DNA from 2 places in the Halobacillus sp. Marseille-Q1614 genome. Region 2 is predicted to be linked to the other one. Evidence: riboswitches for the same ligand, from Rfam matches in the RefSeq annotation. Region 2 holds a riboswitch; the other holds the start of a gene.
The links. A riboswitch is a leader RNA that binds a small molecule or an ion and turns the genes downstream of it on or off. The one in region 2 is predicted to bind cobalamin.
Positions count from the first base shown of each region.

Region 1: another riboswitch for cobalamin. It lies ahead of HUS26_RS11300 (cob(I)yrinic acid a,c-diamide adenosyltransferase); the one in region 2 lies ahead of HUS26_RS05870 (DUF4430 domain-containing protein).

Region 1 is NZ_CADDWH010000001.1:2,237,336-2,240,748, forward strand. Features, by position in the region: gene HUS26_RS11295 (cobyrinate a,c-diamide synthase) at 1-794, opposite strand, end outside; gene HUS26_RS11300 (cob(I)yrinic acid a,c-diamide adenosyltransferase) at 791-1,330, opposite strand; cobalamin riboswitch at 1,466-1,612, opposite strand; gene HUS26_RS11305 (poly-gamma-glutamate hydrolase family protein) at 2,181-2,912, shown strand; tRNA gene HUS26_RS11310 (tRNA-Ala) at 3,020-3,092, opposite strand; gene HUS26_RS11315 (general stress protein) at 3,272-3,413, shown strand, end outside.
Region 2 is NZ_CADDWH010000001.1:1,174,827-1,178,239, forward strand. Features, by position in the region: gene HUS26_RS05865 (ATP-binding protein) at 1-1,414, shown strand, start outside; cobalamin riboswitch at 1,461-1,646, shown strand; gene HUS26_RS05870 (DUF4430 domain-containing protein) at 1,798-2,193, shown strand; gene HUS26_RS05875 (ECF transporter S component) at 2,200-2,703, shown strand; gene HUS26_RS05880 (helix-turn-helix transcriptional regulator) at 2,802-3,068, shown strand; gene HUS26_RS05885 (ferredoxin) at 3,145-3,393, opposite strand.

The DNA.
Region 1 (3,413 bases), 1.1 Mb from region 2:
AGATTTTCCGGGTAATAGAAATTAAAGGCTTCATCACGGGCTACCGCTACCTTAACGTCAATCGATGCCTTTCGTTGGAACAAGGACGGCTCAGCATTCAATGGAGGACGCTTACTGATTTGATAAATTCGTTCAACGTCGATGGTCTCCGCCACCGCATCCCCCAGCTGCGCCAGCTGCTCATCCAGTTCCCCTCGCTCGATCGAAGGCACCAGCCCGAGGTGCCGCTCAGGCATCTCGATGTTTTTGTTTTTTAACAGATAGCCACAGACTGGTATGCCGCATTCCTGTTCCACGGCTTCCTTAATCAGCTCGTAATGTCCTTTGCTTCCGACTTTATTAGCGATAACACCGGCAATGTTAACCTCAGGATCCAGCACCTGGAATCCTTTGACGATGGCAGCAGCGCTTCGTGCCATTGCAGAGCAGTCGACAATCAGAAACGTCGGTGCATCCAAAACGACACTCAGCTCTGCTGTCGATCCTTGATTGGAAGTCGGCGACTTTCCATCATAAAAGCCCATGACACCCTCGATAATGGAAATGTCCGCCCCCTCACTGCCCTTGACATAAACTTCTTTTACGACTTCTTTAGGAAGCATCCAGCTATCCAGGTTGCGTGAAGGCCGGTTGGTTACAGCAGTATGATAAGAGGGATCAATGTAGTCGGGACCGCATTTGAAGCCCTGGACCGTGAACCCTTTTTTCATGAAGGCCGCCATCAAGCCGATCGTAATGCTTGTCTTGCCGACACCACTGGATACTCCTGCAAGAACGAGACGGCGGGAAGTCAAAACTCAACACCACGCACGGCTGGAATTCCTTCATCATAATAATGCTTTTCAACATTAATGACAGAGACCAGATCAGCCGCTTCCTTCACCTCTTCCGCAGCGTTCCTTCCAGTGATCACAAGATGGACATGCTCCGGCCTATTGTTGATCAGTTCAATCACTTCATCAAGCGGCAGCACATCATCGACTGGAAAAGAATCAATCGCAAGGGCATTGTTTAGTTCATCGAGGATGACCACATCATAGTCCCCGGACATGACCGTTTCTTTGGCGACAGCCCAGGCCTTCTTTAAGGCTGCCCGGTGGATTTCCGGTGTTTTCGTCCAGGTGAACCCTTCGCCAAGCTGCACAATTTCAGCCCCCAGCTTCTGCAGGGATTTTCTTTCCCCATATGGACGCCTCGGTGATTTGATGAATTGCAGCATTTTCACCGTTTGATCATGTCCTAATGCGCGGACAGCAAGCCCCGTCGCAGCTGTCGTCTTTCCTTTACCATTTCCGGTAAAAACGAGTGTCAATCCCTGTTTCTTTTTCATAGAATCTCCTCCTGTATCCATAACGATATATAAACATAAAAAAACACCTTCCTAAAAGGAAAGGTGTTTATCTAAATAGGCAGAATATAAACCACAGGTATTCCACGTACTTAAAAGCCCCTTTCCTCGAAGGGTGAACTTTCTCAGCAAACAGGCAGGCATCCTGACTTACATTCTAAAACCTTAGAATGCTTACAGTGGCGGGACCCTGTTGGACTTTCACCAACTTCCCCCTTTTACCTTAAAAGCTTCCCTTTTAGGACCTGTTTGGTGCTATTAAATTAACCTTATTGTAGACGAACACGAACATAATGTAAACCAGACATTTTTTTGTCAGGACTTTTTGTTAACACAAAAGAAAAAGAATTCAGCCCCCTGAACCGACAGTAATAGAGCCATTTAAATTACATCATTAAAATCGAAAAATATTTAACCGTTTTACAAAGGAGATAAAGACTATTATAATGAACAAAACTTCCATAATAAAGAAGGGATACATTGAATTACCATAGGGATAAAATATGTTCTACATGTAGAAAGAAAAAGTCATCTTATCACTTTATAGGTAAAGGACAAGACTTTTTAAATTGCCAGTCTTGTCGTGATATGAAGAAGAAAAAACGTCAAAAAGCAAGACAGCAGTTTTTGAACGAAGGAAGAATTAATTTGGATCGTTTATAATTAAATGCCAGTTTACTAGAACGATAAAACTGCTCACTACATGAATTACAATCAGTACCTGTATGAATGAACCATATTATGAGAAGGGCCTCCTTTATATCCATTTTTCTTGCATGAACTCATTTATTTAAAAATCAAGCCGATACTATTAATAGGAGGAGGTTTTATCATGAATTTGAAATTCATACTGTCTACGGCGGTCGCAGTAGTGGCTTCAGTTCTTGTGATTTTATCTCTATATGAGGAAATAACAGCTGCGATCACGGACGATTGCTCTGGAAACCGTTTTTGCTCTTTTTACGAGCTGAGAGAAGTATATGAGGAAGGGGAAGATTGGGAGATTGAGAAAAGCAGCGCCGGTAATGAACGATGGCTCGTGAGTGCGATCCATGGCGGCGGGATTGAAGAAGCGACCTCTACACTAGCCGAGGCAATTGCCGGATCCTCTTATCCCTTTTACTCATTTAAAGGAAGGTTAAAGTCGAATAATTTCAGCAACTTACACATCACATCCACCCGTTTCGATGAACCGGAGGCTCTAGAGATGGTTGCTAATGCTGAATATCATATTTCCATTCACGGTTCAGCCGGAGATGAGCCAAAAACAATGATCGGTGGGCTGGACAAAGATATGAAGGAAATCGTGAGTCGGCATTTAGAGGAAAATGGGTTTGAAGTAGCTGTAACTCCTGAGCACCTTAACGGCGATCACCCTGACAATTTCACAAACAAAACAAAAACAGAACGAGGCGTGCAGCTGGAGATTACAAGAGCACAGAGAAAAGCATTTTTTAAAAACGGAGATATCAGCTTTTCCTCTCGCAACAACTCCTCCAATCAAACGGAAGAGTTCAAAATATATGTAGAAGCTATCCAATCATCAATGAAAGAATATGAATAAATGCAGATGCGGCTTCCTGCTACATTCGTCAACAAGTCACTAAATTGAATGGTTTACCGCTATGTATACACATAAGAAAAACCCTTGCAGGGCAAGGGTTTTGAGAGTGGAGCATAGCGGGCTCGAACCGCTGACCTCTACACTGCCAGTGTAGCGCTCTCCCAGCTGAGCTAATGCCCCATATGTGAACCGACAAGGATTATTATAGCGTCTTTTCCATTAAGTTTCAATACTTTTTTACATGACTAATTTCCTTAATGTGACTGGGTGTTTCGTAGGGTTATGGTCAAGATGGGCTCCTTTTCGTTTAAGCCCTTTTTACATCGGGTATCCGTCAGACTATAAAGGAGGATGTTCGAATGGAACCAAAATATAAAATTTTTCATGATGATGAAGCACTCAGTGAATCAATCGAGACCCTGAAATCAGGCGGAGTAAGTGAAAAAGATATTTATGTTCTTGCCTACGATAACTCTCACTTAAGACGCACGAAGCGGAGAA
Region 2 (3,413 bases):
GGTTTCAGGCGATGACGGATCTGGAATGGGGCTGATGGTCGTCGGAACGCCTCTTGAAAATCAAGGCGGAGCGGTGTTCGTTTATGAGTCGCTGGGAACTATAGATGAAACTTCAGACCAGACAACAAAGATTATATTTCTGGGAGCAGGGATCGCAATAATTCTTACGACGATATTTGCCTTCTTTTTATCCACCCGGATAACCTCCCCTTTAATCAAAATGAGAGAAGGGGCCATGGAACTTGCAAAAGGTGAATTTCATACAAAAATTCCTATCTTAACTCATGATGAGATCGGGGAACTGGCGATGGCCTTTAACCGAATGGGACGTCAGCTGAAATATCATATTAATGAACTGAATCATGAAAAAGAACAGCTCTCAGGAATATTGCGATCAATGGCGGACGGCGTATTAACGATGAATCGCCAAGGACAGGTTTTAGTTTCCAACCCTCCGGCCGACCAGTATTTGTACTCCTGGGACTATGAAAATAATGTACCCCTTCCTGTCAAAGAGGAAGGGAAGCGGGAGCTTCCAGATCCGCTGAGGGAAATATTTAATGAAGTTATTAAAAGCGAGCAGGAGCAAATGACCGAAGTGACAGCTCAAGGCCGGACATGGGTCATTATTATGACACCGCTCTATGATCGCATAAAAGTCCGTGGAGCGGTAGCGGTTCTGCGGGATATGACAGATGAGAGACGGCTTGATAAACTGCGTGAAGATTTTATCGCCAATGTATCCCATGAATTGAGAACACCGATTTCAATGCTTCAAGGTTACAGTGAGGCCATTGTTGATGATATTGCTGAGTCTAAGGAAGATAAAAATGAGTTGGCAAAAATCATCCACGATGAATCTCTTAGAATTGGACGGCTCGTTAACGAGCTTCTTGATTTAGCGAGAATGGAAGCAGGACATATGAACCTGAATTTAGAAAAAGTAGACATCAGCATGTTTATTCAAAAAATCGTCCGTAAGTTTAAAGGGATTGGCCAGGAAAAAGGTGTTGATTTACAAATGTCCGGAAATAAGGAACTTCCACCGCTAAATATGGATGCGGACCGGATGGAACAGGTGTTAACCAACCTGATCGATAATGCGATTCGCCATACGGAGCCTGAAGGCACTGTAAACGTAGAGGTACACCTTGATGAGCAGCAGAAAGAATGGCTTATCCGTGTTTCTGACTCTGGACAGGGTATTCCTGAAGAGGACCTGCCTTTTATTTTTGAACGGTTCTATAAAGCCGACAAATCCCGGAAGAGGAACAAGGAGAAGAAAGGAACAGGGTTAGGGTTAGCGATCGCAAAAAATATTGTTGACGCTCATAACGGGAGAATTACGGTTCAAAGTAAAACAGGTGAAGGGACATCCTTTGAAGTCTTTCTGCCCATCCATAAAGAAGATTAGAAAAATAAATTGATAAATAGAGAGGGTTCATGTAATCTAATAATGAACTGAATAGTTAGGTGCTGGTACCGCTTCAGGTATAAAAGGGAATCTGGTGGAAATCCAGAACTGTCCTCGCAACTGTTAGTGTATACGAAAAGGATAAACCACTGTAGCTGTTTAAATGCTATGGGAAGGTCCTGAGTAGAGTGACGCACAAGTCAGTAGACCTGCCGCATCTATCGTTTCAAAGCTTCGGGGATTGAGCATTTGGGCAGCCGGCTGAAAATTTTCTAATGATTATTTTTTAGTAATGTTGTCTTAAGCCTGCTCCTTGGGAGCAGGCTTTTTTGGTACATAAAATGCTTTTATTTCTCTACGTTTAAAAATTGGGAGGGATTTACATGAACTTTGTTTCAAGATGGCTGTTTGTTTTATTATTATCAGCAGGTGTATTAGCAGGTTGTGGAGAAAACGATCAAGCAGAACAACAGGCTGAGAGCAATGAAGAAGAGATCGGTATAGAAATTGAACTGTCAAAGGATAAAGGGGAAGAAACAATTTCTGAGGAAGAGTACATGGTCGAGGAAGGCACAACGTTAATGGAAATTATGGAGAATAATTATGAAATTAAAGAAGAAGGAGGGTTTATCAATAGTATTGACGGGATTCAGGCGAAAGAGGGGGAGCAAAAGGCCTGGCTCTATACGATTAACGGAGAAGATGCTACGGTCGGAGCAAATGAATATGAAGTAGAAGACGGAGACGAAATTAACTTTGATTTTCAAGCGTGGGAATAATCAATTATGAATACTTATAGAATTACGCTGTTATCGATGCTTGCGGCACTTGCTATAGCGGGGAGAATTGCGATGGCCCACCTGCCGAACATCCAGCCGGTTACGGCGATTATTATTATCGCCGGGTTCTGGCTCGGTCCGCTTTCGGCCGTCTTCCTGGCTGTGCTTGTCACTTTTTTATCAAATACGATTTTAGGGATGGGAATGTGGAGCGTATGGCAGATCATTTCCTGGAGTGTAATCGGATTGATGGCAGGCATGATAGGGAAATATATCCCTTCACTTCCTGTTTGGGGGCTGGCGGTATACGGGTTTTTCAGCGGCCTCTTCTATGGATTGATTATATCTGTGACGATGTATACCGTCGGTCAGCCATTTTGGGTCTATTATCTGGCAGGCCTGCCGATGGACGTCAACCACGCAGTAGCTAATGCTGTCTTTATCGGTTTACTTTCTCCTGTTTTAGGAGCACTGTTTGCAAAATACCAAAAACGTCACGCACTGACTTGAAACAGCTGTCTTTAGGCAGCTGTTTTTCTATGGGGTGAGATAGTAAACATTAGGAGGTTCTGATAAAATAAGGAGAGAGGAAAAAGGAGAAGGTTCTTATGGATCGTAAGGATTTGAATAAGGTGGTTTCCGAAAAGTTAAAGCTTATCCGAGTTGAGTCCCATTATACTCAAGGGCAAATGGCGGATCTTATAGGAATTTCCAAAAAAACTCTTATCCAGGTCGAAAAGGAAAGGAGCCTTTTGAGCTGGACATCGACGGTCGCGGTGTGCAGTTTATTTGATCACTGCAGCACTCTGCGTTCAGCGCTTCAAGGTTCTCCCTATGAAACTGTAAAAAATATTACTTTTAATGAATCGCGTTAATAAATCACAGGATGAGCCGGAATTAACATCACATCTGCAAAAAAACAAACCCTCCAGAGACAGAGGGTTTGTCCTTCTATTCAAATTTTAAAGGATCTCCGTCAAAAGGCTCCTCTGCAATCTTAATAGAGTCTGTAGGGCAGCCCTCCAGAGCGTCTTCCATATCTTCCTCCAGAAATTCAGGGACTGTTTCGATCCCCTTATTCTCATCCAATACGACATGAGCTAAACCTTCATCATCGTAATCATATATATCAGGGGCTGCTGCGCCGCAGGCTCCACAGGCAATACATGTATCCTTATCAACCATGGTGTATTTAGGCAAGAAGTAAAACCTCCCTTATT